One region of the Mesorhizobium sp. M1328 genome, then DNA from elsewhere that is predicted to be linked to it. Evidence: predicted binding sites of a transcription regulator. Region 1 holds the regulator's gene; each other region holds the start of a gene.
What was found. Region 1 encodes LexA, which represses DNA repair genes until DNA is damaged. Its sites were predicted from a motif close to TGTTCNNNNTGTGTTCNG; they were not measured.
Positions count from the first base shown of each region.

Region 2: a site for LexA is predicted at 2,575-2,592, ahead of NKH23_RS01165 (DNA recombination protein RmuC). Genes of this name have one in related genera too.
Region 3: a site for LexA is predicted at 2,639-2,656, ahead of NKH23_RS18525 (DUF3072 domain-containing protein). Genes of this name have one in related genera too.

Region 1 covers NZ_JAMYLO010000017.1:2,659-13,166, reverse strand. Annotated here, with positions in the region: gene trpD (anthranilate phosphoribosyltransferase) at 1-749, shown strand, start outside; gene trpC (indole-3-glycerol phosphate synthase TrpC) at 754-1,566, shown strand; gene moaC (cyclic pyranopterin monophosphate synthase MoaC) at 1,569-2,075, shown strand; gene NKH23_RS24775 (molybdopterin molybdotransferase MoeA) at 2,075-3,280, shown strand; gene NKH23_RS24770 (hormone-sensitive lipase) at 3,288-4,118, opposite strand; gene kynU (kynureninase) at 4,216-5,463, opposite strand; gene lexA (transcriptional repressor LexA) at 5,913-6,647, shown strand; gene NKH23_RS24755 (ComEC/Rec2 family competence protein) at 6,641-9,103, opposite strand; gene gltX (glutamate--tRNA ligase) at 9,200-10,508, shown strand, end outside.
Region 2 covers NZ_JAMYLO010000001.1:228,750-239,257, reverse strand. Annotated here, with positions in the region: gene NKH23_RS01175 (cation diffusion facilitator family transporter) at 1-750, shown strand, start outside; gene NKH23_RS01170 (GFA family protein) at 830-1,234, shown strand; gene NKH23_RS01165 (DNA recombination protein RmuC) at 1,280-2,542, opposite strand; gene def (peptide deformylase) at 2,646-3,176, shown strand; gene fmt (methionyl-tRNA formyltransferase) at 3,193-4,122, shown strand; gene NKH23_RS01150 (GNAT family N-acetyltransferase) at 4,119-4,628, shown strand; gene truA (tRNA pseudouridine(38-40) synthase TruA) at 4,647-5,402, shown strand; gene NKH23_RS01140 (transporter) at 5,384-5,992, opposite strand; gene dapE (succinyl-diaminopimelate desuccinylase) at 5,995-7,194, opposite strand; gene NKH23_RS01130 (2-dehydropantoate 2-reductase) at 7,324-8,355, shown strand; gene NKH23_RS01125 (GGDEF domain-containing protein) at 8,345-9,445, opposite strand; gene NKH23_RS01120 (hypothetical protein) at 9,679-10,467, opposite strand; gene NKH23_RS01115 (DUF805 domain-containing protein) at 10,489-10,508, opposite strand, start outside.
Region 3 covers NZ_JAMYLO010000010.1:28,541-39,048, forward strand. Annotated here, with positions in the region: gene trbB (P-type conjugative transfer ATPase TrbB) at 1-804, opposite strand, end outside; partial or broken gene NKH23_RS18515 (IS110 family transposase) at 1,044-1,160, shown strand; gene NKH23_RS18520 (GSU2403 family nucleotidyltransferase fold protein) at 1,342-2,382, opposite strand; gene NKH23_RS18525 (DUF3072 domain-containing protein) at 2,692-2,910, shown strand; gene NKH23_RS18530 (hypothetical protein) at 3,114-3,239, opposite strand; gene NKH23_RS18535 (DUF2905 domain-containing protein) at 3,676-3,849, opposite strand; gene NKH23_RS18540 (amylo-alpha-1,6-glucosidase) at 4,630-6,882, shown strand; gene NKH23_RS18545 (hypothetical protein) at 7,101-7,223, opposite strand; partial or broken gene NKH23_RS18550 (hypothetical protein) at 7,496-8,379, shown strand; gene NKH23_RS18555 (hypothetical protein) at 9,066-9,497, shown strand; gene NKH23_RS18560 (hypothetical protein) at 10,139-10,315, opposite strand; gene NKH23_RS18565 (hypothetical protein) at 10,421-10,508, shown strand, end outside.

The DNA.
Region 1 (10,508 bases):
ACAGCGTCAACATTTCGACCGCATCCGCTTTCGTCATCGCCGGCAGCGGCGTGCCCGTCGCCAAGCACGGCAATCGCGGACTGTCCTCGCTGACCGGCGCCGCCGATGTGCTGATCGCATTGGGCGTCAAGATCGACATCCCTCCGGAGACGATCGGCCGCTGTATTCACGAGGCCGGAGTTGGCTTCATGTTCGCACCGGCGCATCACCCGGCGATGAAGCATGTCGGCCCGACCCGGGTCGAGCTCGGCACCCGCACCATCTTCAACCTGCTGGGCCCGCTTTCCAATCCGGCCAGTGTCAGACGGCAGATGGTCGGTGTGTTCCTGCCCGAATGGATCATGCCGGTGGCAGAAACGTTGAAGGAGCTTGGTGCTGACCATGCCTGGGTCGTGCATGGCGACGGCTATGACGAGATCACCACCACCGGCGAGACGCAGGTCGCCGAATTGGCCGGCGGCGAGATACGCAGCTTTACGCTGACCCCTGAAGCAGTCGGGCTGACGCGTCACACCAAGGACGAGTTGCGCGGCGGCGACGCCGCCCACAATGCCCAGGCAATGCGCGACATGCTGGGCGGCGCCGCCGGCGCCTTTCGCGATACGGTGCTGATGAATGCCGGCGCCGGGCTGGTGGTGGCCGGCAAGGCGACGACACTTGCCGACGGCATGGTGACGGCAACGCAGGCCATCGACAGCGGCCGCGCGCTAAAAGTGCTCGACAGGCTGGTCGAGATTTCGAACGGTTAAAACTATGTCCGACATCCTGCGCAAGATCGAGGCTTACAAGCGCGACGAGATCGCGGCGGCCAAAGCGCAAGTGCCGTTTGCCGAGATCAAGGCACGGGCGATGAATGCCGACGCGCCGCGCGGCTTTCTTTCCGCCCTTGAGGCAAAGCGCAAATCCGGCAGGTTCGCGCTGATTGCCGAAATCAAGAAGGCTAGCCCGTCCAAAGGCCTGATCCGCGCCGATTTCGATCCGCCGGCGCTGGCCAGGGCCTATGCGGAAGGCGGTGCCGCCTGTCTTTCGGTGCTGACCGACGCACCCTCCTTCCAGGGGGCGCCCGAATTCCTCACCACTGCGCGCGCTGCCGTCGAGCTGCCTGCCTTGCGCAAGGATTTCCTGTTCGACCCCTATCAGGTCCACGAGGCCAGGGCCTGGGGCGCCGATGCCATCCTGATCATCATGGCCAGCGTCGACGACGCGCTGGCAAGAGAACTCGAAGCGACAGCTTTCGAGCTGGGCATGGACGCGCTGGTCGAAGTGCATGACGAGGCGGAAATGGAACGTGCGCTGCGGCTGTCATCGCGGCTGATCGGCATCAACAACCGCAATCTCCGGACCTTCGAAACCAGCCTCGAGACCTCGGAACGGCTGGTAGCGATGGTGCCGGCCGGCCGCCTTCTGGTCAGTGAGAGCGGGATCTTTTCGCATGACGATTGCCGCCGGCTGGAGCGGAGCGGCATCGCTACTTTCCTGGTTGGTGAGAGCCTGATGCGTCAGCAGGACGTGGCCGCTGCAACGCGCCTGCTTTTGACGGGCAAGGCGCCGGCAGAGGCGATCTGACGATGGCGGCCGCCCTCACCCATCTTGGCGCGCAGGGCGAAGCCAACATGGTCGATGTCGGCGACAAGGCTGAGACGGTGCGCACGGCAGTCGCCGAGGGCTTCGTGTCGATGCGGTCCGAGACGCTGGACATGATCCTCGCCGGCGATGCCAAGAAGGGCGACGTGCTCGGCACCGCGCGCATTGCCGGCATCATGGCGGCCAAGAAAACGCATGAACTGATCCCGCTTTGCCATCCGCTGCTGCTGACCAGGATATCTGTCGATATCGAGCCGGACGCAGCTTTGCCCGGCCTGAAGGTGACAGCATTGACCCGCGTCACCGGCAAGACCGGCGTTGAAATGGAGGCCCTGAGCGCCGTCTCGGTCGCTTGCCTGACCATCTACGACATGGCCAAGGCGGTCGACCGCGCCATGGTCATCTCCGGCATCAGGCTGGTTGAAAAGACCGGCGGCAAATCCGGCGACTACAAGATCACCGGAGATGGGGCCACCGAGGCAGGCCGCTAATGGCGCTGGTCCCAGTTGCCGAGGCGCTCGAGCGCCTGCTGGACGGCGCAGCAGCGCTGCCGGGCGAACGCGTCGCGCTGCTGGATGCCGCCGACCGCGTGCTGGCGGAGCCGGTTGTGGCGCTCCGCACCCAGCCGCCGTTCAACGCCTCCGCCATGGACGGCTATGCCGTGCGGGCGGCCGATATCGCGTCCGTACCAGCAAGGCTTTCGGTGGTCGGCGTGGCGCCGGCCGGACGCGGCTTTACCGGATCGGTGCAGCAGCGGCAGGCCGTGCGCATCTTTACCGGCGCGCCGCTTCCCGAAGGCGCCGACACCGTCGTCATCCAGGAGAACGTCCGCGATCTCGGCGGCGGCAGCGTCGAAGTGACGGAGCCGACGGTGCAGGGGCGAAACATCCGCCGCCTCGGGCTCGATTTCGCCAAGGGCGATGTCCTACTGCCCAACGGCCGCCTGCTCGATCCGGCGGCCTTGTCGCTGGCGGCGTCGGCCAACCACCCCGAGGTCCGCGTGGTCAAACGGCCGCTGGTCGCCATCATCGCCACCGGCGACGAATTGCTGCCGCCGGGCAGCGATCTTGGCCCCGACCAGATCATCTCCTCCAACGCCTATGGTGTCGCCGCTGCCGCACAGTCGGTCGGTGCGCGCGCGCTCGACCTTGGCATCGCGCCGGACCGCAGGGAGGCGATCGCTGCGCTGGTTGAAAAGGCCGTGAAGGCTGGCGCGAATGTCATCGTCACGCTGGGCGGTGCCTCGGTCGGTGACCACGACTTCGTCCATGACGTGCTGACCGGGCAAGGCATGACGCTCGATTTCTGGAAGATCGCCATGCGGCCGGGCAAGCCGCTGATGTTCGGGCGGCTGGGCGACATTCGCTGCATCGGCCTGCCCGGCAATCCGGTGGCGAGTCTGGTCTGCACCCAGCTCTTCCTGAAGCCGCTGCTGGCGCGGCTCGGCGGCCGCGCCTTTCAGCAGGATATAGGTCGGGCACGGCTCGGTGGTGCCATGCCGGCCAATGATCTCAGGCAGGACTATGTGCGGGCCGTTGTCACAGACAACGGCGACACGCTCGTGGCGACGCCGTTCGGCATCCAGGACTCCTCGATGCTGAAAATGCTGGCCGATGCCAACGGGCTGATCGTCCGCGCGCCGTTCGCGCCTGCCGCGGCGGCAGGCTCCCCCTGCGACGTGCTGATGCTACGCTGAACCTGCCTCACTCCGAGATCAAAGTCCGGGTCAGCGGATGGTCTGGATCGGCCAAACCGTCGATGATGTTGAAATGATGCCGGTCAGGCTCGACCACCGAGCTGGTCGCGGCACCCAGGCCGATCCAGATGTTGGCCAGCAACGCGCTCTGGCGCAGGAATTCGGCGCGCTCGCCGCCGCCGGCCCAGCAGGTCAGGCGGGCCTTGTCCATCGGGCGCAGCAGCACCGGACTTTCGGCCTGCGCCTCGGCCTCATCGATCGCCAGCGTCTCGTTCATGCCGGTGCGCATGATCGCGCGCAAATCGTGCACCCCCGAGATCGACAGCACATGACGAACGCGCCGGACCACTTCGGGCGCCAGCGGCGTCGTCGCCGTAACCATCCGGCTAACAAGATGGCCGCCGGCCGAGTGTCCGGTCAGCATCAGCGGCCCTGCGACCATCGCCGCCGCCTTGCCGATCGCCGCGCCGACTTCTTTGACGATGCCGCCAATGCGTATCTGCGGACAGAGAGTGTAGGACGGCATCGCCACCGCATAGCCGCGATCAACAGGGCCAGTGGCAAGATGCGACCAGAAACTCTTGTCGAATGCCATCCAATAGCCGCCATGAACGAACACCACGAGTCCCTTGGGCTTGATGGCCGGCAGGAAAAGATCGAGCCGGTTGCGTGGGTTATCGCCATAGGCCATGTCGAGCCGCGCCCTGCCCTCGGTCGAAAGCACGTTGCGGAAAACCCGCGCGGGCTCGATCCAGGCCGCCGGCCAGCGATCGCTGCCGGCTATGTTGGCGCCGTTGGTATAGGCGTTGTCCCAATCGGCAATGTGACGTTCGAACACCCTGCGCCCTCCCCTGGCAATATGGCCTTGCAACGTAGCCGTAAGCATCGCTCGGCGCGTCGTCGCCAGCCTCACGATTCCAGCTCTCGCATCAATCTCAAGTGACAGCCGCCTTGATGGCGAAGCGCGCATCCTTCCACGCACCGGTGCGCAGAATGTCCTCAAGCACTTCGACTGCCTGCCAGACATCGGCATAGCCGACATAGAGCGGGGTGAAGCCGAAGCGCATGGTCGATGGCGCGCGGAAATCGCCGATCACGCCACGTTCAATCAGCGCGCGCATGATCTGGTAGCCATGCTCGTGCATGAATGAAATCTGGCTGCCGCGTTTTTCCCCGTCGCGCGTGCTTTCGAGCGTTAGCCCGTAAGCGCCGCACCTTGCATCAACAAGCTCGATGAACAGATCGGCCAACGCGATGCTCTTCTTGCGCACCGCCGTCATGTCGACATCGTTCCAGATGTCGAGCGCGCCCTTCAGCGTGCGCATCGACAGGACCGGCTGCGTGCCGCACAGAAACCGGCGGATGCCGGTGCCGGCCGCATAGCCTGGCTCGAAGGCGAAGGGCCGTGCATGGCCCCACCAGCCGGTGAGCGGCTGCTGGATGTCGGCAAGATGCCGCTCAGCCGCATAGATGAAGGCAGGCGCGCCCGGTCCGCCATTCAGATATTTGTAGGTGCAGCCAACGGCAAAATCGGCGTTTGCCTTGTCGAGCTCGACTGGCATCGCGCCGGCGGTGTGGCAGAGATCCCAGACGATCATCGCCCCGGCCTCCTGGGCCCTGCGCGTCAGCCCCGGCATGTCGCGCAGTTCGCCCGACTTGTAGTTGACGTGGTTGACCAGCACCACGGCAGTGCGTTCGTCGATCAGCTCTTCGATGGTCGGCGCGTCGACCCCCGAGAGGCGCAGCAGCGTATCTTTTCGCGTCGAAACCACACCTTCAGCCATGTAAAGGTCTGTCGGAAAACTATCGCCCTCGGCGACGATGACCCGCCGCTGCGGACGCATGGCCATGGCGGCGTGCAGCAGCTTGTAGATGTTGACCGACGTCGTGTCGCAGACCACCGTCTGGCCGGTCGCGGCACCGATCAGGCGCCCGAGCTGGTCGCCAAGTTCAAGCGGCATGTTGAACCAGCCGGCCGTGTTCCATGCGCGGATGAGATCATGCGACCATTCCTCGGTCGCGGCCTTGTACAGTTCATCGAAAGCGGCACGTGAAGCAGCTCCTAGCGAATTGCCGTCGAGATAGATCACTCCTTGCGGCAACACAAAACGGTCGCGCATCGCGCGCAGCGGATCTGCGGCATCCATCGCCTTTATGGCCGCGAGATCGGGAATTCCTGTCATGATTTGCCTGCTCCCCCAAAAATTCAACGCAACGCCGGACACGCATCGACTGTTCTTCCATTACCGGGTAGCGCGCAGCAAGGCTCCACCAGCGAGAAGCAGCCTGACCAGGCGGTGGAAACCAGGAGTTAACCCGAGGTTGGCGTTTTGAGTTCGTTTCGTTCACGGTGCATTGACCAAACCGCACAGTCGATACGGGTTCAATTCCGTGCCCTTTTGCCGACCGACGGCCGATGCCAGTGGCGCCTTCTAGGAAGCCAGAAGGGCGCAAACGACAGCAGAATCAAGGCGATGAGGCTCGCGGCGGGTGAAAATGCGGCATTCCGGTAGGGGCGTGGTTTGTTTCCCGAGCCTTAACGCATTCATTAAACTTTAAACAGTTGCGGAACACAACTGGAACAGATAGGGTTTGTTCTGGGTTTGTTTTTCTGATTCTGTTGGGGGTCGCTATGCTGACACGCAAACAACACGAACTGCTTATGTTCATTCACGAAAGGTTGAAGGAAAGCGGTATTCCGCCCTCCTTCGACGAGATGAAGGAAGCGCTCGACCTGGCTTCCAAATCGGGAATCCATCGGCTGATAACGGCGCTGGAGGAGCGCGGCTTCATTCGCCGTTTGCCCAACCGGGCCCGTGCGCTGGAGGTGCTGCGCCTGCCTGACTCGATCGCCCCCGGCCTCAATGCGGCACGCAAGTTCTCGCCGAGTGTCATCCAGGGCAGTCTTGGGCAAGGTGCCCCTCGGCAGGGCAAGCCGACATCGTCGCGCGTCCCTGCAGCCGGCAATGACGACGATGTCGTCGCCGCCGTTTCGATCCCGGTGATGGGCCGCATCGCCGCCGGTGTGCCGATCGACGCCATCCAGCACCAGACGCATTCGATTTCGGTGCCGCCGGATATGATCATGGGCGGCGAGCATTATGCGCTCGAGGTCAAAGGCGATTCGATGATCGAGGCTGGCATTTTCGACGGCGACACGGTGATCATCCGCAATGCCGATACGGCGAGCCCCGGTGAGATAGTGGTGGCACTGGTCGACGAGGAGGAAGCGACGCTGAAGCGGTTCCGTCGCAAGGGCGCCTCGATCGCCCTGGAAGCCGCCAATCCGGCCTACGAGACGCGCATCTTCGGACCAGACAGGGTCAAGGTGCAAGGCAAGCTCGTCGGACTGATCCGCCGCTACTGAGCTCCGCCCTTGGCGCCGGCTTTGGGTTTGTCGGCCCTGCGGTATGGCGGCAGGCCCCGCGCCGCGCGTGAAAATTTCCGTTGCACGTGCCAGGGCCGGTATGATTTTTCGACGGCAAAGCGGATTTCGGCGCGTGTTGCCGCTTGTGGATCGAAATAGACGGCCGCACTTCCCGCGCGCGCCAGTTGCCGTTTGGTGACGACGAGGACCAGCCGGTCGTAGTAGCAGGGATTATGGGCGGTGGCGTCGTCGATGACGATCAAGCTGGCAAAGGCGCAGGCTGGCCGTGCAGTATCGCGGTCCTTGGCTTGCGCGATGATCGCGCCGGATGGATGCCTGGCAAGGCAGAGGCCGTCCGTGCAAATGAACGGCATGCCCGGCGGTAGGTCGGCCGGATCGGCAATGTCGAATTGCGGATCGTTCTTTCCAGGTGTTTCCGGCGCGACGATAGCCTCTGATGTGAGCGCGCGTTTCCAGTTGTCGATGGTGAACTCATTCGGGCGTGCCCGGTTGACCGCGAGTTCACCGCTGCCGATCGGCAGCGCGACCAGCCGTGCGTCCTCCGAGATCAATACATCGGGTACGCGCGTCTGCGTTGTCGTTAGCAAGCCGGCGAGCGCGAAAGGAAGTGCCGCGAGCCGCAACCAGGTCGTCGCCATGCTGGCAATGACGAGGGCGATCGTCACCAAAAGGACAGATCTCAGCGAAATCAGCCCGACCGCATCGATCGGCGAGCGCTCGGAGATCCACCCGGACAGGGCGATCATCGCCGTCAGCCCCTTGCCCATCACGTAGAGGAAAGGCCCATCCGCGCCGAACGGCATCGCCAGCGCACTGAGGACGGCGAAGGGCATGACGACCAGTGAGACGATAGGCATGATGGCCAGATTGGCGAACAGGCTGAGCGGCGCCACGCGCTGGAAATGCCATATGGCGAAAAGCGCCGTGGCGCTCCCTGCAATGATCGAGGTCATCGCCAGGCCGCCCATGCCCAGCAGGACCTTTCGAGTGGCAAAGCGTAGCGGCGACCGCCGGGGCGGCGGCGTGGTGGCCCTGCCGGCGCGGTAATCAGACCAGCCTGCATAGGCGCCGACAAGGGCCGCCGTCGCGGCGAAGGACATCTGGAAGCTCGGACCGACCACCTCGTGCGGCGACACCAGAATGACGGCGATGGCGATCGCCAGGTTGCGCATGGTGAGCGCGGTCCGGTCGAACAGCACGGCGATAAGCATCACCGCCAGCATGATGAAGCTGCGTTCGGCCGCTACCACAATGCCGGAAAAGACGAGGTAGGCCGCAATCGAAAAAAGCGCGGCGGCCGCGGCATATTTCTTGACCGGCCGTCGCGATGAGAAATCGGGAAACAGCGCAAAGGCGCCGCGTAGCAGCGCCATGATGGTGCCGGCGACCAACGCCATATGCAGCCCCGAGATGGAGATGATGTGGTAGATGCCTGTGCGCCGCATCGCTTCGTTGATCTCCTCGGGAATGCCGGCGCGCACGCCGACGATTAGCGCAGCAGCAATCTCGCCCTCGGCGCCGCCGATGCGGCTGCGGATATGGTCGGCGATGGATTCGCGCGCGTCTTCGATCGCGGAAGAAAGCCGCGCGGCAAGCGGCATGCTGCCCGACGACACGACTTTCGGATTGCCGAGAAAAAAGCCGCTGCCGCCGATACCGGCGAAATAGCTGTCGAAGGAGAAATCATAGCTGTCGGGCCGCACCGGCCCGGTCGGCGGCAGCAGCCGCACATAGCCGGCGATCTCGGAACCGGCGGTCAGCTCAGCCGGTATCTTCATCGCCGAAACGCGGACCCGTTCCGGCATGTAGCGCAGTGTCGGCCTGGCGGTTGAGATCACATCGATCGTCAGCCTGATGCGGCCGCTCGCCATGGGCTCGTACGATACGACGCGACCGGTCAGCCGCGTCGAGATTTCGGAACCGAGCATATGCGTCCCGACACGCCAGGTCTCGAACTTGGCGGCAAGCACGCCAAGCGCGCAGAGCAACGCCACCATGAAGCACAGGCGCGTCCTGGGCCATGACCGCGAGACGACCGCACAAAGGGCTGCCAAGGCGACGATAGCTATCGGCTGTGGGAAGGCCAGCTCGGCCGCCATCGCGAAATACACGACCACCCCGCATGCGAGGAACACCGGCACCAGCAGGAAGGCGACGCCGCGGTCGAGTTCCAGGCCGGCCGCCGAGGTTACGCTGTTGCGGATACGGGACGGTGACGGAAGGCGGAAACGCCGGCGTAGGCGCACGATGGACTCGACCGCGGGCACGGGAACCGTTGCAGGGTCGCTGGCCGGCAGCGACGGAGCATCGAAGCGCGGAGCGGGCAGCAATGCCGGTGTCGGCAGGACAGGCAGGGGAGCGGCAAACAGCAAGCGTTCGCTGACGCCGCTACCAGCGTCCTCGCCCTCGCCCGCACCACGGCCTCGCACAGCCATCGGGTCTGCCCCTTGCGCCCTCGACCTCCTATGCTACATGAACGCGCAATGCGCGAAAGTCCGCAAACCCACTTCCTTCGCCCGCCTGAGAGTACCATGCCCGATAAGGTCGTCACCCGTTTTGCCCCCTCGCCCACCGGCTATCTGCACATTGGCGGCGCGCGCACGGCGCTGTTCAACTGGCTGTATGCCAAGCACACAGGCGGCACGATGCTGCTGCGCATCGAGGACACCGACCGCGAGCGCTCCACCGATGCGGCAACCGCGGCCATTCTCGACGGGCTTTCCTGGCTTGGCCTGACATGGGACGGCGAGCCGGTGTCGCAGTTCGAGCGTGCGCCGCGCCATCGCGAGGTGGCCGAGGAGCTCGTTCGCATAGGCAAGGCCTATTATTGTTATGCGACGCCTGCCGAGCTGGAAGCAATGCGCGAGAGCGCACGGGCCAAGGGGCTGCCTCCCCGCTATGATGGACGCTGGCGCGACCGCGACCCGTCGGAGGCGCCGGCCGGCGCCAAGGGGGCGATCCGCATCAAGGCGCCGACAGGCGGCGAGACGGTGGTGCATGACCGCGTCCAGGGCGACGTGCGCTTTCCCAACAAGGATCTCGACGATTTCATTATTCTGCGCTCGGACGGCAATCCAACCTACATGCATGCCGTCGTCGTCGACGATCACGACATGGGCATCACCCACATCATCCGCGGCGACGATCATTTGACCAACGCCGCACGCCAGACCGTAATCTACCAGGCCATGGGCTGGGAGGTGCCGTCGATGTCGCATGTCCCGTTGATCCACGGTGCCGACGGCGCCAAGCTGTCGAAGCGGCACGGTGCGCTTGGCGTCGAGGCCTATCGCGCCATGGGCTACCTGCCGGAGGCGCTGCTCAACTATCTGGCGAGGCTTGGCTGGAGCCACGGCGACGATGAGATCATGTCGATCGCCGACATGATCTCATGGTTCGACATTGGCGACGTCAACAAGGGCGCCGCCCGTTTCGACTTCGCCAAGCTCGAAGCGCTCAACGGCGTGCACATGCGCCGCATGAACGAGGCAGCGCTGCTCGACGTCTTCATCGCCACTCTGCCCTATCTAGAAGGCGGCCCGGCAATCGCCGCGCGCCTCGACGACAGACGCAAGGCGCAACTGCTTGCCGCTTTGCCGGGCCTGAAGGAGCGCGCCAAGACGCTGGTCGAACTTGTTGAAGGGGCTGCATTCCTGTTCGTCGAGCGGCCGCTTCCGGTCGACGAGAAGGCGGCGGCGCTGCTCAGCGGTGAGGCGCGCGCGATCCTGCGGGGCGCTCATGCGGCACTAGCGACGGTTTCGGACTGGTCTGCCGCCTCAGCGGAAGCCGCGATCCGCGACTATGCGCAGGCCGGCGGCCATAAACTCGGCTCCGTGGCCC
Region 2 (10,508 bases), on a different contig from region 1:
CATGGCCGCGAGCTGTACTTCTGGAGCTTCATCGTCGCGCTCCTCGTCTTTGCACTGGGCGCCGGCATATCGTTCTACGAAGGCGTGACGCACATCATGGCGCCGGAGCCGATCGCCAACGCCAAGGTGAACTACGCTGTCCTTGGCCTTTCCTTCCTCTTCGAAGGCACCTCTTGGCTGGTGGCGCTGAAGGAATTCCGCCACCAAAAAGGCAGCCACGGCTGGCTTGAGGCGGTGCAGCTCAGCAAGGATCCGAGTGTCTACACCGTACTCTTCGAGGACAGCGCGGCACTTCTCGGCCTCGTTGTCGCCTTCGCCGGCATATTGGCAGCGGAACGGCTGGACATGCCTAAGCTCGACGGCGCCGCGTCGATCGGCATCGCGCTCATCCTGGGCGCGACCGCGATCTTCCTGGCGCGCGAAAGCAAAAGCCTGCTGCTCGGTGAGCCGGCCTCGCCCGAGGTGCAAACAAAGGTGCTGGCCATCGTCCAGCAGGACCCGGCGGTGCAACGCGCGAATGGCGCACTGACGCTGCATATGGGTCCGCAGGAGATCGTAGCCGCTTTGAGCATCGAGTTCGAGGATCATCTGTCTGCGCCGGAGATAGAGACCTGCGTCGAGCGCCTCGAGACACGGCTGAAGGCGGAGATGCCGGAGGTGACGCGGCTCTTCGTCAAGCCGCAGACCACCGGCACCTGGGAACGCCGGAGCAAGGCCTTGGCGGGGGCATCCGGACAAGAACCGGCCTAAGGAAAATGGCTTGAGGAAACCGATGCGTCATCGGGCAGTCCCGGCTATGATCGCAGGCAAAAGCTAGGGAGGAACGAAGATGAAAATCGACGGCGGGTGTCATTGCGGCGCCATCACTTACGAGGCCGAAGTCGATCCGGAAAAGACCACCATTTGTCACTGCATCGATTGTCAGAAGCTAACCGGAACGGCCTTTCGCGTCACGGTGCCGGCGTCCGAGGACAATTACAGGATCACCAAGGGCACGCCGAAGATCTACATCAAGACCGGTTCGAGCGGCGCCAAGCGCGCTCAGGCATTTTGCGGTGAGTGCGGCTCGCATCTCTACGCCACGTCGGCGGGCGAGGGACCGAAGGTTTACGGCATCAGGGTCGGGACGGCACGGCAGCGCGATCAACTGGTGCCGAGAAAGCAGATCTGGCATCGCTCGGCGCTGCATTGGCTGCCGGAATTCGAAGGCATGACCATCATCGAGGAGCAGTAGCGCCAGACCCGGGCGAAGCGCTCGCCTCCGGTTCCGGCGGAGCTCTCAATCGTCGCCTTCGACGACCCTTAGCCTCAACTGCCCGGTTTTCGAATCGGCGACGCGCGGGCTGCTTTCCGCTTTTGCTCCGCTGCCATTCGAACCAGTGGTGTTCTCCGCCGGCTGCACGCCAAACTCCAGCGCCTCGATCTTTTGTCCGCGCCTGGTCACCTTCGATGTCGAGACCAGAATGTCGTCGATATCCTTGGCCGATTGGCCGAAATGCGTCTGCAATTTGCGCACCCGCTCGTCGAGCCGAGACACGTCTTCCATCAGCCGGATAACCTCGCCCTGGATCAGGTGCGCCTGCTCGCGCATGCGTGCATCCTTGAGGATTGCCTGGATGACCTGGATCGACAGCATCAAAAGCGATGGCGAGACGATGACGATCCGCGATCGATGCGCCTTTTGGACAACGGCTTCGAAATTCTCATGGATTTCGGCGAACACCGATTCCGAGGGCACGAACATGAAGGCGGTGTCCTGCGTCTCGCCCTGGATCAGGTATTTTTCGGAAATATCCCGGACATGCACCTCGATGTCGCGGCGGAAAGCCTGTGCGGCGGACTTCTGCAGGTCGGCGCCTTCGGCGGCCCGAATGGCATTCCAGGCCTCGAGCGGAAACTTTGCATCGATGGCAAGCGACGGTGCGCCGTTCGGCATCTTCACCAGGCAGTCGGGCCGGCTGCCATTCGACAAGGTCGCCTGGAATTCATAGGCGCCGTGCGGCAATCCGTCGGCGACGATGGCTTCCATGCGCGACTGGCCGAAGGCGCCGCGCGTCTGCTTGTTGGAAAGGATCGCCTGCAATTGCACGACCTGGCCGGCCAGCGACTGGATGTTGCCTTGCGCGACATCGATAATCGCCAGCCGTTCCTGCAGCTTGGCGAGGCTCTCATGCGTCGATCTCGTCTGCTCGGTCATGGTCTGGCCTAGGCGGCCGGTCATGGCATCGAGGCGCTGGCCGATCGACTGTGTCAGTTCCGCTTGGCGCGCCCCGAACACTTCTGCGATGGCGCCCATGCGGCCCTGCATTTCCGCCTGGCTTGCCAAGATGCCGGCCATCCGCACCTCGGCGTCGCGGGCGTGGTCGGCGGCTTCGGCGGCCGCCACCGCACGCGCCTTGGCCGATCGCCAGAGCGCAACGACGAGCGCCACGAACAGTCCGAGGAACAGCATTGCGCCGAAACCCAGGGCATGGCCGAGCGTGATCGTGGTGGCGCCGAGCCGGGCGACAGGTTCGGACAGGATGGTGGCCAGATCGTTCATGCCGACAGCATAGATGATTCGGTCTACCGGCACAGATCAAAACGTGAACGACCCGAAGGCGCCCCGGTTGACGCTTTTCCTGCGAGGTCTTAGGTGAGACGCCATGTCGATCAAGCCGCTTATCATCCTCCCCGATCCCGTCCTGCGCCAGGTTTCAAAACCGGTCGAGCGTGTCGACGGCGACTTGCGCAAACTGGCCGGCGACATGCTGGACACCATGTATGACGCGCCCGGCATTGGCCTCGCTGCGATCCAGGTCGGCGAACCCTTGCGCATGCTGGTCATCGACCTCGCCAAGGAGGACGAGACGCCGGCACCGCACGTCTTCATCAATCCCGAAATCCTCGAAAGCTCCGACCAGCGTTCGGTCTATGAGGAAGGCTGTCTGTCGATCCCGGACTACTACGCCGAGGTCGAGCGTCCGGCAGCGGTGCGGGTGAAATATCTCGATCGCGACGGCAAGCTGCAGGAGATCGAAGCCGAGGGGCTGATGGCGACCTGCCTGCAGCATGAAATCGACCATCTCAACGGCGTGCTGTTCATCGATTACATCTCCAAGCTGAAGCGCGACATGGTGGTCAAAAAGTTCAAGAAGCTCGCCAGGGACAAGGCGCCAGGCAAGATGGTGGGATAGGGGTCGACGAATGCCCCTGCGTGTCATCTTCATGGGTACGCCTGAATTCTCCGTGTCGACGCTGCGGGCGATTGCCGAGGCCGGGCATGAATTGGCAGCCGTCTACACGCAGCCGCCGCGCGCCGGCGGCCGGCGCGGGCTCGAACTGACGCCGTCGCCGGTGCAGCGCGAGGCGGATCGGTTGGGCGTCGAGGTTCGCACGCCGGTGTCGCTGAAGGGCGAGGCGGAGCAGGAGGCGTTCCGCGCGTTGGGTGCCGACGTCGCCGCGGTAGTCGCCTACGGGCTGCTTCTGCCGAAACCCATTCTCGAGGCGCCGCGGCTCGGTTGCCTCAATGGCCACGCATCGCTGTTGCCGCGCTGGCGCGGCGCCGCCCCTATCCAGCGCGCCATCATGGCCGGCGATACCGAGACGGGCATGATGGTGATGCGGATGGAGGAAGGCCTCGACACCGGGCCGGTGGCAATGGTTGAAAAATGCGCCGTTGGACCCGACATGACGGCCGGCGATCTGCACGACCGGCTGATGGTGTTGGGTGCGGCTCTGATGGTGCAGGCGCTCGAACGGCTGGAACGGAATACACTGACATTTACCACACAGGCCGAGGTGGGGGTGACCTACGCCAAGAAAATCGATAAATCGGAGACTCGCATAGACTGGCTGCGACCTGCCGGCGACGTGCACAACCAGATTCGCGGCCTGTCGCCCTTTCCCGGTGCATGGTGCGAGGCCGAAATCGGCGGCCGCATGGAGCGGCTGAAACTGCTTCGCTCGACGCTCTTGCAAGGCGCCGGCGAACCGGGAGGAATTCTCGACGATCGGCTGACGGTCGCCTGCGGGTCAGGCGCGATCAGGCTGGTCGAAGTTCAACGTGCGGGCGGAAGGCCCATTGCCGCGCAGGAGTTTCTGCGCGGGGCCAAGCTCGAAAAAGGAATGAAATTGTCATGAGCATGATGTCCATACGCGCGGCGACGCCGCGGGACCGCGAGGCGATCCGCCTTGTCGAAGAACACGCATTCGGCCAGCAGGCGGAGGCCGGACTGGTCGACGCGCTGGTCACCGGCGGTGATGCCGTCGTCGAACTGGTGGCGGACGAAGACGGGCAAGTGGTCGGCCATATCCTGTTTTCACGGCTCTTCGTGCAGAATGGCGGCAAGAGCTTCCCGGCGGTGGCTTTGGCGCCTCTGGCGGTCGAGCCGTCGTTCCACGGCACCGGCATCGGCGGTGCGTTGGTCCGCGAGGCTCATATCCGCCTGAAAGCTGCCGGCGAGACGCTCGCCGTGGTGCTCGGCGATCCGGCCTATTATGGCCGCTTCGGCTACAACCGCGCCCGTGCAGTAAAATTCGAGAGCGAGTACCAAGGCGAGGCTTTGCAGGCGCTTGCCTGGGGCGAGGCGCCGGAGACCGGCAGGCTGGTCTACGCCTCGGCCTTCGGCTCAGCCCTCGCCGCCTGATTTCGCCTCGATCCGGGAATGCCGCGTTTTCGCCTCGACATCGAATATGACGGCAGTCTCTTCGCCGGCTGGCAGCGCCAGGCCAACCAGCCTTCGGTGCAGCAGGCGATCGAGCAGGCGATCGAGAAGTTCTGTGGTGAGCAGGTTTCGCTGCGCGCCGCCGGCCGCACCGATGCCGGCGTCCATGCGACCGCTCAGGTGGCGCATTTCGATCTGATCAAGGCATGGCCCGGCGACAAGGTGCGCGACGCCGTCAACGCGCATCTGCAAGCGGCCAAGGTGCGCATCGCCATCCTGAAGGCCGCCGTCGTGCCGGATAGCTTCGATGCGCGTTTCTCGGCGATCGGCCGCCATTACCTCTACCGCATCGTCAACCGCCGCGCGCCGGCGGCGCTCGACAAGGGCAGGATCTGGTGGGTACCGAAGCAGCTCGATGCCGGTGCCATGCACGAAGCGGCAAAGGTGCTGCTTGGCCGGCATGATTTCACCACCTTTCGCTCGACCCAGTGCCAGGCCACCAGCCCGGTCCGCACGCTCGACCGGCTGGATGTCAGCCGGGCGGGCGATTTCATCGAAGTCCGCGCTTCGGCGCGGTCATTCCTGCACAACCAGGTGCGCTCGATGGTCGGCTCGCTCAAACGTGTCGGCGAAGGCGGCTGGACCATTGCCGACCTCAAGGCGGCGCTCGAGGCGCGCGACCGTGGGGCCTGCGGTCAGGTGGCGCCGCCCGACGGGCTGTTTCTCGTCGGCGTCGATTATCCTACGCCTGGCTGATCCGGCACGCTGATACCGAGCAGCGCCTGCAGGCCGAACAGGACGATCAGCGACGCCACGAACATACCGGCAAAAACAGCGCTGCCGACAGCCGCACCCCTGCCGATCGCGACGTTGGTCATCCGCCAGGTCAATACCATCGACAGCGCGAACAGCAGCAGCGACACCAGTCCGGAGACTTCGTTGGCCGACGTCAGGAAAAGCCGGATCAACGCTGATGGCAGCATCATCCAGGCGATGATCGCCGAGGCCCAGTTGCTGGCCACGACATAATGGACGAAACGGCCGCCGACGCCGACCCGCGGCGCCACCAGGGCGAGGCCTATGAGCGGCAGCACCCAGGCGCCGATATCGACAGTGGCCAGGCGGATCAACATGCTGAAACGGCCGACGAATGCGTTGGGATCGCCGATCTCGTTGGCAATACCGACCCAGCCGACGATCAGTGCCGGCGCCGCGACGACGATGGCAAAAAAGGAGTTCCAGAAACCGTCCGCCGAAAGGTCGAGCAGGCGAAATCCGTCGGCCTTGCCGAGCATCAGCCGCCAGGCGCCGGCAAGCGAAGCGTAGGTTTCATCCGCGGAAAGCATCACTAGGATATGTCCTGCGCAAACCAGTCTTCAACGAAGCGCAGATAAATCTGCGTCAGCGTCTCGAGGTCGGCAATCGCCACGCGTTCGTCGACCATGTGCATGGTCTTGCCGACAAGTCCGAATTCGACCACCGGACAATAATCCTTGATGAAGCGGGCATCGGAGGTGCCGCCGGAGGTGGAGAGCACCGGCTTCCTGCCGGTCACCGCCTTGACCGAACCGCCAAGCGTCTCGATCAACCTGTCGTCGCGTGTCAGGAAAACATGGCTCGGCCCGTCGCGCCAAGCGATCTCGTAGTCGACCGGCGTCTTCTTGCCGGCGCGGTATTTCTTGCGTTTCGCCGCCCGGTCGAGGCGATTGTGGATCTCGGCCTGGATTGTCTCGGCGGTCCATGTGTCGTTGAAGCGAATATTGAAGGTAGCCGCCGCCTTCGCCGGGATCACGTTGGTGGCAGGGTTGCCGACATCGATAGAAGTGACCTCAAGATTGGTCGGCTGGAAATCCCTTGTTCCGTTATCGAAGACCGGGTGAAGCAAGGCGTCGACCAGCGTTACCAGGCCACGCACCGGGTTGTCGGCTAGCTGCGGGTAGGCGGCGTGGCCCTGGCGGCCGTTGACGGTGACCGTGCCCGACAGCGAGCCGCGCCGGCCGATCTTGATCATATCGCCGAGCGCGTCGGGATTGGTCGGCTCGCCGACGATCGCAGCATGCCATTTCTCGCCTTTGGCAGCCGCCCATTCGAGCAGTTTCGTCGTGCCGTTGATCGCCGGCCCTTCCTCATCGCCGGTTATCAGCAGCGAGACCGACCCCTTCGGGCCGCCCTTCTGCGCGATATGTCGCGCTACCGCCGCGACGAAACAAGCAATGCCGCCCTTCATGTCGACGGCGCCGCGGCCGAACATCTCGCCATTGGCGATCTCGGCGGCAAAGGGCGGGTGCGTCCAGGCTGTTTCATCGCCCACCGGCACCACATCGGTATGGCCGGCAAACATCAGATGCGGGCCGTTGCCGGAACGCCGCGCGAAAAGGTTCTCTATGTCCGGTGTGCCGGATTCGGAAAACACCGGGCGCTCGACAGCAAAGCCGAGCGGCTTCAACATTTCTTCCAGCGCGCTCAGCGCACCGCCTTCGGCGGGCGTCACGGAAACGCAGCGAATGAGAGCAGCCAGATTTCTAGTGGGATCGGTAGGCAGCGTCATGGGCAAAAGCGATAGTCGAAAGCGCAAGGCCTGTCACGGCCAGACATAAGGGCCAGCCATGCCGCCGACATTATGGTTTTCATGTCGTATAACTGTGACAAGGCCTCTCGACCAGGACAGGGCCATCGCATGGTCGCGCGTGGCAAGACGATCGTAATCGCCGGTGCCGGCAGTATCGGATGCTACGCCGGCGGCTGCCTGATACTTGCCGGGCGAAAGGTGGTTCTGCTGGCGCGACCGCGCATCGAGCACGCGCTGCAAAAAGGTGGATTGCGCATCACCGACCGTGATGGCCGCGACCGTTCCGTCAAGTCGGAGGCATTGTCGGTCACGGCTGATCCGGCCGCGGCGTTCCCCCGTGCCGATGTCATCCTGGTAACGGTCAAGAGCGGCGCGACGCAAGACATGGCCGGGCTTATTGCGGCCCATGCCCGACCGGACACGATGATACTCAGTCTGCAGAACGGCGTCGACAATGCCGATAAATTGCGAGCCCATCTCACCGCCCGGCCGGTGCTCGCGGGTATGGTGCCGTTCAACGTGGTCCAATCGCCGGAGGGCGAATTGCCGCTTCGCCTGCACCGCGCCAGCGGCGGCAAGGTGATGATCGAACAGGGTCCGACAGGCCTTGACGAAGTGCTTGACGTCGAGGGCTTTGCCGTCGCCACGCATGGTGACATCGAAGCGGCGCTATGGGGCAAGCTGCTACTCAACCTCAACAACGCACTGGTGGCGCTTTCCGGCCTGCCGCTGACGGCAGAGCTTGCCGATCGCCGCTGGCGGCTGATCCTGGCCGGCCAGATCGACGAAGCGTTGGCGGCAATGACGGCGACAGGCATCGAACCCGCTCGCATCGCCGGCCCGCGTCCCGCACTGCTGCCGAAAGTGCTTCGCCTGCCCGACTGGCTGTTCAAGTTCTTGGCGCGGCGGATGCTTGCCATCGATCCGGCCGCGCGTTCGTCGATGTGGGATGACCTTCAGCGCCGCCGGCCGACGGAGATCGGCGAACTGCAAGGCGCGGCCCTGCGCTTGGCCGAAAAGGCCGGCACGCCGGCACCTTTGCTGAAGCGTGTGACGGCACTGGTGCGCGCGGCCGACCAGGAGAGGCGCGGATCGCCCTGCCTGACGCCGGAAGCCGTCATCGCGACCGTCAGATCGTAGCCCGCACAGGCGCCCAATAACGGCCCTTGCCGGTGCGCTTGGCTTCGTAGAGCGCATGGTCGGAACAGGTGAGCAGGATTTCCGGATCGCCGCCGTCTGCGGGTGCGAATGCGCTGCCGACACTCAAGCCGACATGGATGGCGGAGCCGACCCCGAGGTCGAAAGGCACCGAGACCTTTTCGATGGCCCGCTTTGCCAGGTAGGTGGCCTCGATCTCCGAGGTTGCGGGCAAAAGGATGACAAATTCATCGCCGCCGATGCGGAAGACCACGTCCCCCGGCCGGAAGCCGCGCTTCAATCGTTCGGCCACCTTGCGCAGCAGCACGTCGCCGACGGCGTGGCCAAAACGGTCGTTGACCTGTTTGAAGCCGTCGAGATCCATGCTGAGCACTGCAAACGGCTTGCCGCCATTGGCGGCCGGCGCCGCAAGGTCGCGGCACATGTCGCGCAATTTCTCCTGCAGGAAGATGCGGTTTGGCAGGCCGGTCAGCGCGTCCTTGATGGCCAGGTCGCGATTGTCCAGCTCGGCGCGGATCATGCGGGCGTTGATCGCGTGGTTCTGAAGCAGCACGATGATGACGCCGGCAACATAGAACAGCGTCTGAATTCCGACGATCGGCATTCCGGGCGCCGCAGAAAACAATGCACCGACCACGTAAGGCAGGCTTACGGCCAACATGACGAATATGGCGAAGCGCGGGGTCGCCGCATTGCGTGACGACACCACGCCAACGACACCTGCGACATTCAAGGCAGCCAGTACGGACAGCGCCATATTCCCGCTGGCAACACAGCCATAGCAGCCGAGGCCGAAAACGACCGACCAGACGCCGCTGGCTGCCATCAGGCCTGCCAGCGGCCCTTTCGAGCCGCGCCTGCGGGCCCGCTCGCATTCCCGCATCAGCAGAACGCGGACGACGAAAAGCATCAGGTCGGCTGCGATCCAGGCGTAGGGCCACCAATCCTTGGTGGCAAGTGCGGCGCTGACCGCAACCACCAGAACGCTGATGGTGCCGAACAGGACTGCGAATTTGCGGTCGAAAGTGGTGTCGAGCAGCCGGGCGCGGACGGCTTCCGGTTCCAATCTCATCGGCGAAGAGAACCAGGCAAACAGGCGAGCGCCGGCGGTCCACGTTTTGCGCGGCTCCTTGGTGGTCAGAGATAGGTCGCTTGTCAGTCGAGCGCTCCGTGCCGGTCGACACAGTCTTCGCCGGCATGCTGGGCGAGGGTGATTAACATTCGCTTAGAGCATCCGGCGCAAAACCGGGGTTTCGGAACTCCCCGCTCTGCCGCTCTAGCGGATCTGCCGCCGGCTCGCGGGTTTTAGCTTGCCGGCCCCGGTTGTTTGCGGACCGCAGGCCGACGCGGCGGACCCGGCTCGGGATCGGTCTTCGCCGCACGTGCCGGCTGCCCATGAGGGGTTTCGATCAGCGTGATCTTCTGCCAGATCTTTCGAGAGAGGTTCGAAGCCAGGTTCTCGATGTCATTGACGCCGTCGATGACCACGGCGTCGTTCACCGATTGCGCGAACAGCGCGGCGATCTTGCCGGTGATCGACAGCATTTCGGAGCAATAGTCGAGATAGCGGGCAAGGTCAGCGGCGTTGGTGATGCGGGCTGGCGAATGCGCAGTCGGCTTGAAACTGGCTGAAAGTGCTGCCGGATCCTTGGTCAGCTGGTGCATGTCAATGACGTGGATCAGCGACCGCAGCCCGTGGAGCTGGCGAAACACCCGCTTGCGCTTGATCCGCTCCTCGGAGCGGATCAGGGCCAGGAAGCCCAGCACGGCGAGGATGATCATGTTGAGCGAGGCTTCGATGCCTTGCACCGACTGGAAGGCATCGTGGTTTCCAGAAATGCGGCCAAGCGGCAGGATTGTGCCGACGAAAAGGAACATCAGCGCTCCGACGACGAAGGCGGCGATGATGAGGCCGCGCAGCCACCAGATCGGCGCCTCCAGCGCCTTGGCTGCCTTTGCCAGATCGCGCGACAGCGACACGAGCTCGGCGGCGACGCCGCGCAAGCCTGCATTGGGAAAGCGCTCGGCGACACGCCCTTCCAGCCGTTCGGCGGTTTCGAGGATCAGTTTCGGATCAAGCGAGCGGTAGCGCATGACGAAATGTCCAATCGGCGCTCAGGGTTCGGCCGGTGCAT
Region 3 (10,508 bases), on a different contig from region 1:
CTGCACGAGCTGCTCCAGGCGGCGCAATGCGCCAATGGCAGAATTGGCGTGGATGGTGCCGATGCCGCCGGGATGGCCGGTGCCCCAGGCCTTCAACAGATCGAGCGCTTCCGCGCCGCGTACCTCGCCGATCGGGATGCGGTCGGGCCGAAGCCGCAATGATGACTTCACCAGATCGGAAAGCGAGGCGACACCGTCCTTGGTGCGCAGCGCTACAAGATTGGGCGCAGCACACTGCAACTCGCGTGTGTCCTCGATCAGCACGACGCGCTCGGCGGTTTTAGCCACCTCCGCCAAAAGCGCGTTGACCAGCGTGGTCTTGCCGGTCGATGTGCCGCCGGCCACCAGCACGTTCTTCCGTGTCTCGACGGCAAGCTGCAGTACGTCAGCCTGGCCTTCGGTCATGATGCCGGCAGCGACATAATCTTGAAGCGTGAACACCGCGACTGCCGGCTTGCGGATGGCGAATGTTGGTGCCTTAACGACAGGCGGCAACAGACCCTCGAACCGTTCGCCCCCGGGCAGTTCAGCCGAAACGCGCGGCGAGCCCGAATGCACCTCCGCACCGACATGGTGCGCGACCAGCCTGACGATCCGTTCGCCGTCGGCCGCGATCAGGATTTCATTGCTTGCAACGAGTCCTTCGCTGAGACGATCAACCCACAGGCGACCGTCGGGATTGAGCATCACCTCGACAATGGCTGGATCGTCAAGGAAGCCTGCGATGGCCGGGCCGAGGGCGGTGCGCAGCATGCGCGCGCCGCGCGACGCCACTCCCTTGCTGGCATGATGGTTGTTCGCCATGCGGGTCCCCGTTTCTCCCCACGAACTGGTTCGTGGCGCGGTCGGGGATCATTAGAAAAGGCAGGAGTGCCGGCCTTGCAACAAGCAAAACCGGCGATCGTGGCATGACGTGCAGAGACTTGCGAAATGCGGTGCCGCGACCGCGATAGCTCAGCAACCCGGTGCCCGACTGGCCATCGCCGCTCCAGCAGAACAGCCCGCTATGTCTAGGGCGGCCACAAGCGAAGCCCGATTAGAAAATCATTGTTGGCATCGACGTTTCCAAGGATCGGCTCGACGTGCATGTTTTGCCTTCCGGCGAGACGTTCTCGGTGGAGAACGACCACGCGGGGGTGGAGGATCTGGTTCGGCGGCTGGCAGCCGCCCAATTAGTTCGATTCTGTCGGCTGAGCCTACATCAAGGGGTGTCATGCCAATTGGTCCCAAAGCAGAGGAAGCTGGCGTCTTTCGTCCCTCCGATCTGGCGCTGCTGGGCCGCGTCTTCGATCGGTTGGAAGTTGAGGGCCAATTCAGCCGGCCAACATGTAGCTCAGACATTCACAGCCGCGACGCTGGTCGCGCGAATAAATGATTAGCCTCGTCGAAAACGGCCCTTGGGAGGACCCGAAGCTCGCTTGCTTCGTAGGGGAGATGCTCGAGATACTGCGTCGTCAGCCGGCCAACCACTTGCGCTTGGGCCAGGTCGCGACGGCGCTTGATTGGCTCGCGATCCGCTCGTTTTGAGACCCAGAACTTGTGAGCGGCAAAAATACGCGGATCGGGAACCACGAGCCGTAACGGTCCGCCTTTTTCATCGATGGCGATTGCTTCGAAAGCAGGGGCACTTTCCAACCATGCCAGGCCGGCGATCTCGGCGGCCACCAATTCGTCGTCGGCCTTCCCGACAGTTTCCCGGCTCGGCTTCCACGCCGGGTTTGCAAGCGGTTTGATCAGATCCACGAGGTATCCGTCGCGGTTCACCGCGCGGAACGTGGCGGATGAACGCTCGAAAGACCGATCGACCTTACGCAAAAGGTTGATGAGCGCTCCATGTTCGACGTTGGCGCCAGACATGATCCTGAGGGACTGGCGCGAGTCCATGAGGAGATCGATATCTTGCGTCGATGTGATTCCGGGATCCACGAACACTCCGGCCGCCGCCTCATAGGCGTAGACCGCATTCGTGCCTGCAATACGAATGCCTTCCCCGAGAAGACCGGCGTCATCGATTGCTCTGATAATTCTTGCGGCGATCAGGGGAACACGTCCAAGCCGGAGCGCGCGATTGACAGCAGATTGGCGCTCCATCTGCTCCTGTCGCGCAGAGAGCGTTTCTTGGGCCGACGCGCGAGCTGCTTCCCAATCCGCCTTGAGAGCTTCGCTCGTCGGCGAGCGCCGACCCTCTGCCTTTTGGTGTCGTACGCCCGCGGCGTCGTAGTAGCTTCGCATCAGGTGGTCGATGCTGTTCACGGTGTGCCAGACGAGGGATCCCCGAAAGCTCTTCGCCTTCCTTTGGGCCTCCTTGAGCGCAATGAAGCGCTGGTCGGAATTGACTTTTTCCCGACGCTGATCGTTATTTAATTCAACAAAATCAGCCAATTCAACAGTTACCCTACGTTTAGCTCCGAGCTGTTGCAAGACACAATAGGCGGCGGAGCGGCCGATTGCAACAGCTCTCACGTGATTCCATTGCGACTGTTGAAGTAGCTGAATTAATTAAAAAATATGACGACGACGCAGCTTTTCTACGGCAGCGCAGTCCAAGCAAAGGCGCCGCTCGAACGCGGCCTTCGCTGGTTCTATTCGATCCGCAGACCGGGCCAGTGCAAACGGTCTGAGAAAGCTACCAATGTGGCGGAACAAATCATGATCATTTCTCATTGTGGTGATCATCGAGGGAGATTGATCATGGGCGACCAGCACAACCCAAAAATCGAGGCATCGGCAAATGTCGAAAAGGACCCGGAAGATTGGGTCAGCGGAGCTGACCCAATGACTCCCGCGCAAGCCTCCTATTTGAAAACTCTTGCCGAACAGGCCGACGACCCTGACGCCTACGCTGATGGCCTCAGCAAGGCGGAGGCTTCTAAACGCATTGATGCACTGCGGGAGAAGTTAGGCCTGTAGCGTCTGCTCGTGGCTTTTCGTCTCCAGCGAAGGACAGCCGACCGGGTCGGATTGGGACAGTTTCTGAATTCTGCGCGTTGCTGCCACTCGCGATCGAGACGACAAACGGCGGATGGGAGTGGCTTATACGGGCAGCAGCCCGGCATCCGCCCTAAGCTCGCCAAGACTCGCGCCCGCCGGTCCAATCCTGCTGTCGAAACAGATCAGGACGTCCCGATGAGGGCGATGGTCAGCAGAGACACAAAAAGGATAAGGGCAATCGCAGCGCCCCAGAAGAGAACTTTTTCGGTGCCGCGTTGCTCTTCCTCGCGAGATATGTCTTTCGCCATTGCATGCATCCTTTGCGAAGGTCAACGACTTAGCAACGTGCCGCGCCAACGCTGAGTTCCTGGCAGCTATCTTGCCCCTTCGGCACTGAGAGAAAGCTCTCGGAATCAAGCCTCGTGTTGTCCAACCGTCGGTTGGTGGACGTATTGCAGCTGATGCATCTAAAGTTCCCTTGATCCGCGCGCACAGGGCATGCCCGACCCCGAGCCCCCGCCCGGTGCAACAGCGCGTGATCGGCCCCGCCGCATCAAACTGTGCGGCGGGCTTTTTTTATTCACGCGATGGAACACCGGCGCGCAGGGAAAGTTCTGTCCCGGCAGCAAACTCTTTCCCTAATATTTTTGCTGCCAGATCGGATATCTCCGATCGGCCCGCGTCGTTCTTATCCTCCGGCGACGCGGGTTCGCCGTCCTCGCTATCGGCTGAGTAGTCACAGTACTAAACGACAGAATGATGCTGATCAGAATCCCGGTTCGGAGCATAAAACGTGAAGCTCTCACGTTGGATCACGATATCACTGGGCAATCTGCCCAGACCGACCCGCGACAACCAGGCCCACAATAGGCCTATGGCAACTATGATCAAACCAATGACAATCAGAGTTCTGGGCATGGCGGCATCCGGCCGGGACTATGGTGGCAGCCCGTGGCTTGTTCAATCTCATTGCTGTTTTTGCTCTCGTTGAGCCTCAATTTCTTTTGGTTCTTTCTTGTCGATCTTCGCCGTCTCATTGTCAGCATCGCCGACTGCGCGAAGCAAATTCGTCCATCTTGGCGTGCAGAGCCTGAGTATCGCGGTGCTCGGCGAGCTGGATGAACAGCGCCAATAATCCAGATCGCCAGTGTGGCAGCGCCATGCCAGCCAAGCCATTTTGGCCTGGGCACGGTCTGCAGTGTCCCAAATGCTCGGATCGGTCTCAGTCTCGTCACCAAGGCTCCTCGTTGACACTCGCCGAGAATACACCAGTTTGATCTGAAGACACTTCGAAGGTTGGCGCCCGCAAGCACCTGATGCTGGCGACTATTTTGATGAAAGACGGTCGAGGACAACTCCGGATGGACGCGTGCCGTCGAGCGACCAGATTGCAGTGTCGCCGCGCGTCGCCAGAGCGCATCCATCTTTCTCCGGCTCGCGCGTTGGAGGATGGCAGTTCGCCGGCTCGATTCCGGTGGCGAAGGGCAGATGTGCGCAATGGCCGTGGGCTCACAGCTTCGCCCACACGCTGGTGATGAATGGGTGAGGCTCGCAGCGCGTGGTTGTGGGTCGGCTGGAGGATGTGCTCGAAGCGGTCCGATTGTTCGAACTCGTCGATGACCGGGTGGTGGGTCGCCTACCTGGGACGTGATTTCGTGACGATCTGGGGCCAGGCGTTCAAGGCAGACGTCAGGTCTCGTGGCCGAAGATCGCGGCGGCGGCCGACGCTGGCTGTTCAATCTGTTCCCGTGGATGCTGATCGATCGGGTGACGGTTGAACCGATGACGCTAGAGATCACAGTCGGACCACCGCGTCTGGCGATCAACCAGGGACGCAGCTTCCTCGTCACCGAACCGGATGGCCAGATCGCCTGGCCCACGTATAACGGGTTGTATGCGTCTGACACACGCCTGATATCCAGCTGGCAGATCTTTGCCAATGGGCAACCATGGGACCTCCTCAGTTCCGGAAACATCGCCTACTTCGCCGCCAAGATCTATCTGGTCAATCAGGCGTTCGCGACCGAAACGAACCATGTGCCAGCAGGCAACCTGGGGCTGGTAATCGGCCGCGCCTTGGATGGTGGGCTGCATGAGGATTTTGAACTCGTAAACCACGGGCAAAAGCCAGTGCGCTTCAATCTGGAAGTTGCCATGCGCAGCGACTTTGCCGATCTTTTCGAAGTCAAGGCCGACGCAATCATCCGACGCGGACGTATTACCACGGAATGGTTGTCCAGAGCGGCGAGCCTTCGTACCTCCTACGCCAATCGGGACTTCAAGCGAGACGTCATCGTGAAGGTCCGCCGGACGGCCACAAAGCCCGTCTATGCCAATGGCCGGATCAGCTTCGACATCAAGCTCGAACCGGGCGCGACATGGCATGCTTGCCTTCTCTACGACTTTGGCAATGGCGAGACAATCTATCGGGCGCCGCGAGCCTGCATTGACAAATGCCTCGAGTCGAAGGCTGCAAAACGCCTCGGCGGATGGCAAGGCAGCGCCTTGAAGTTCAACTGTTCCAATGACGAATTTCACCGCTTCTACCATCAGGCGGTCGAAGACATGGCCGCGCTGCGGCTGCCGATCGAAGGCACGGACGAACTAGAATACGTGCCGGCCGCCGGACTGCCCTGGTTCATAAGCCTTTTCGGTCGCGACAGCCTGATAGTCTCGCTTCAGAATGCCCTGGTCTATCCAGATTTTTCGCGCGGCGCGTTGGACGTCTTAGGGCGATTTCAGGCCACCGAACGCGATGACTACCGCGATGCGGAACCGGGAAAGATAATGCATGAGCTGCGCACCGGCGAACTCGCTCATTTCAATTTGATCCCCCATACGCCCTATTACGGCACGGCCGATGCCACGCCTCTGTATCTTATCGTGCTCCACAACACCTGGCGTTGCACCGGTGACGCCAGCCTGCTCGAGCGACATATCGCAACGGCCGAGAAGTGCCTGGATTGGATTGACCGGTATGGGGATCGTGACGGCGACGGTTTCCAGGAATACGAAACCCGCTCGGCTGCCGGGTACGAGAACCAGAGCTGGAAAGACGCCGGTGACGCCGTGGTTTATCCTGATGGCACCCTGGTGAAGGGACCCAAGGCGCTTTGCGAATTGCAGGGCTATGTCTATGATGCTTGGCAGCGCATGGCTGAAATCTTCGATGCCAGAGGCGATGGCGATCGTGCCGGGCAGCTTCGCCTCAAAGCCAAGAGCTTGTTCGATAGATTCAACCAGGTCTTCTGGGACGAGGCGTCCGGCTTCTACGCATTCGCGTTGGATGGCGACAAGAAGCCGGTGCTGAGCGTCGCTTCCAACCCTGGTCACTGTCTTTGGTCGGGAATAGTCCCACCCGAACGAGCCGTCAGGGTGGTGCATAGGCTGACGAGGCCGGATATGTGGAGTGGTTGGGGGGTCCGGACACTTTCGGCCGATCACCCGGCCTACAATCCACATTCCTATCAACGCGGCTCTGTATGGCCGCATGACAACGGGTTGATCGCGCTCGGCTTCCGGCGCTATGGCTTTTTCGCGGAAGCCTGTCGCCTCTCTCGCGACGTGAGCAGCGCCGCAATCTACTTCATGCAACATCGAATGCCAGAGCTGTTCGCCGGATTGCCGCGAACGCCCACGACTTTCCCCGTGCAGTATAAGGGGGCGAACGTTCCGCAGGCATGGGCGGCCGGATCCTGCTTTTCGCTTCTGCAGGCGATCATCGGCTTCCAGCCCGACGCTCCAAATGGCAAGCTGTACATCGATCCCAGGCTGCCCGACTGGATAGAGGAACTCACCTTGAACGACTTGCGCCTGGGCAAAAATCGCCTCGAACTCCATTTATGGCGCGTCGGCGCCGAGACCCGTTGGCAAGTGCGCGACGGCGATCCTTCACTGGTGGAAGCGCGAAGTTGTGCCACCGGGCCGAACTTGCGCTTGGCCTGCGTATGAGGTGAGCTCCGGCGGAGCCATCTGCCCTATTTTCAGGACCTACGGGTAGAAACGGCCGCGCATCTGCTCAAGACGAGCAACATGAACCCGGACCAGATCGCTGCCACGCCGTTTGCGTTGAAGGTTGCGATGGTGGTCATTCGTCACCTCAAGCCGATCCGCTCGATTGCACCCGCGGATTGCCGTGACAAAGCTCCCTTCCCCCGCCTTGGAAGTGCTTAGCTGTCGTCCTTATAAGACTTGGCGGCTTCATCGATCTTACGCCAATCGTTTCCGTGGCGCCGCACAAGCTCCCGCGCCTGGGCTGGCGATATACCTTGCGTTTCGACGATGTGGTTCACTTCCGTCTCCTCGCCTTTCATGGGATGCGAACGAGGGCTCGTTGGCCGTCTGGCCGTTGGGTTTTTTGCATCTCGTCTGGGCATGAATGGACCTCTCCTGGAGCAGAATAAACGGTTCGGCGCGGCGAAGGTTTCGCCGCGCTAGCTCGTTGAGCAGTTTCACCGATCGCCTCATCGGCTCCCCTTGCGGCTCTGACTATACGTTCTGGTGTTCTTGGACCCAAATGAGCTGCACCGCGTTGTTTGCGAGCAGTGCTGTGCTTCGCAATCTGATGGAAAACTCCCACGCCCCTGCTGCACCGCAGCCCGCTCCTGGTGCCGAAGCGCACTTTCCGTACGATAGAGCGGCGGTAGAGCGGTTTCGACAGGCATTCCCGCGCGCCAGGTGGAGCGACGAGCGCAGAAGCTGGTTCGTACCGGGAAAGACCGCCGCGCGGCGCATCCAGCGCTGGCTTGCGCAAGAGGCGGATCTACGAGTAGCACATGATGACAGCAAGGGACGGGACGCCTTCGCCTTCGATCCCCTGTCGAGCCGGTATCTGGAAGTCGCGGATGACCTGCGCATCCGCACGCCATATTCGCGGACGGTTCTCGAGGAACTGCGAGCCGTTCCATGGGCGAGCTGGGACGACGAACTGCGGGCCTGGAGGGTGCCTTTCCGTTCCTACGAGGAATTGAGGCGCCATTGGCCAAGCATCGAAAGGGCCGCACGCCGCGCGGAACCGGAGGAGAGGAAACGGCGACGGGAAGCGTCCAAAGACTCCGAGGAATATAAAGCCGCCAGATTGCGGTATGCCGAACGCAGGCGACGTCGCTATCCACTGCCCCTGACGATTTACCCCAGCTTGGCCGTGCCGTGGCAACGGAGCAATACGGCATCGTGGTCTTCACCGAGATTTCGGGTGAACTCGTCGACGCCTCGGAGCTAGCAGCGTTCTATCCGCATTTGATCGAGGCGAACGTCGACCATGTCTGGGGCAGATGGCGTTCGGCGACGTTAGCTGAATTGATTAGAACATGGCCCGCTCGGCGTACTGCCGGGTTAACGGAACGGCAGCGAGGCTGGTGGCAACCAACGCTGCCCGAGCTCAGGGTCGCTCGCCAAAAAGCTCGAAGCCTGGCGCGAAGAAGGGCAAGGCTTGTGCCATCGTTCTAGCCTTTCCGGCTCGCCGCTCCAACGTCTTTCCCGGTTGCCCCCGGCAATTGAAATGTCACCCCGATCGGAGCCTTCCATGTGCAACGATTGCGAACAACATATGGCCTGGCTGAACATTGCTGGATGATGACGTCGCTGACCGTGAAGTTCCCGACGCATGAAACAGAACTGACCTGCGCGTAGGCGCACGACACCAGCATCGATGATCTGGCTCCAATAGCCGCGTGGCAGGTAAAGGCATCGACCGGCTTCTATGACGTTTGGAATCCCACCGGCCGGACCTAACGGTGGGCCGGTGGTCAACTTCCGCTCCGAGGGAGCCGTCAGTTTGGTAACAGCAGACGGTACCTGCTTCGGCGTCGGCGTTCCTCGAATTTACCGGAACGACGTACCTGAAGGCGAAAGATCCATTTCCGCTCCAGGGTCGGCGTTTATGGCCATCGCTGGACCGAGAAGAGTCCGCCGCTCCGCTAACACGTGGCTGGGCGGGCGCGCCAAGGTCATCGCTGCATCTCAAACCATTTCTGCAGAATTTGACGCACACAAGGCCAATCCAAGGCCAACTTGGTGTGCATACCAGCTTGGAATTGTGCGGAACCGTACGAAGTCGATTGCAAGCAACCAACCCGGTTGGCCGGGCATTAATTTAGCAAAGCGTGAATTAGGAAAGCATCGGGAGGAAGACCATGCTGCACGTTAACATGCCTCGCGAATTTGAGGTCGGCGATGAGGTTGCGCTGACAGGTATCGTCATCACGATTCTCCCCAGCGGGCGCGCCAGGGTGAGCATTCCTTCGTATGACCATCCTTACACGATTGATCCACCGCCCAAAGTCCGGGCCGGCGACCGAGTGGTTCTTGTTGGGGACGTTACCCGCATCGATCGCGCGGGGAACAAACTCACTGTGCGGATTGACTGCGGCGGGGTGATCACGGTCGACAAGTCGGCGATCACTCGGCTGAGAAAGCACCGCCGGACTTCAGCGGGTTGCCGCTCCGGCGATACAATGGCCGGTGTGCGCCTAGGGGAAATGCAAGCGCCTTTGAACAGCCTAAGGGTGCGGCGCTGTCCAGCCGGAATATGGGCGGACGAAGGGATAAATGGGCTCGACTGCTAGGGCACGAGTTCACCTAGTGCGTCGCTGGCGTCTTCGGATTACTAGTGAAGCAAGTCAGATCTGGCCCTATCGCGACCTGACACCCAGCGTTCGCGCATTCGCGATCGTCGCTCTCGGCAACAGGCGGCGCGCCCGTCCGGGACGCGTCGCTTGTGTGCGCTGTGAAAGGAGACGCCCAGCACATTTCGTGTGAAGGCAACGCGGGCATCCCGCTCAACGGTAACCTTTCTTTAGAATGACCGCCTGGTCGCCGGTCGGCGAGTTCAACCGCGATGGGCTCCGGCTCGTACCCATTATGGAGATCACATGTTCGTCCCGGCCCCGATGCCGGCAATAGGTCTGCTTCGAAGCGTCGTGACGGAACTGGGCGACATGGTTGCGGTGGAATAAGCGTCCTCGCCCTGGCTTAACAACCCGGTCGGGCCGCGTCACATCGATAACAACCACAACGGCAATCAAGTCGTCGCTGAAAGCCCGCAAGGTATCTGTCACGACATTGCGTTCCGGCGAAGCTCCGCCCTCGCGACGGGGATTCGTTGTAAGCCGATCAGACCGTAATGCCAGCCAGAAGAGCGAGAACTAGCCTCGGTGTTCGTCTCGACCAGGATCGACCTTCGTCGACGGTCGTCGGTAACCGCCGCCTACGAGTCGAGGTCGTAGGGCTCGTGGCCCAGCTCGTTGTGATGAAGCGCCTCTGCCATACACCTGATGTCGAACGCCTGGCCGCACGCCGGGCAGACGACGAAATACTCCTCCTCCCGAAGTGGCGATGCATCGTGGTTTTGGGGGATGACGATGTCATTGTATTCGTCGGGCATTGGGTCCTCCGGCAACGCCGCCCGCCATGCTGGAACGCCTGCCGGCAGGATTTGTTTCAAAGTTATTGCGCCTGAGAAGAAGCCCTGGGCATCGGTTGTGGCTCGATGTCCGGTTTCGACAGCGATGCTGTCAATAAGCCTTCTTTGTCACCGGGCAGTTCAAACCGATTTTCATCTGCAATCTTTGGTTACG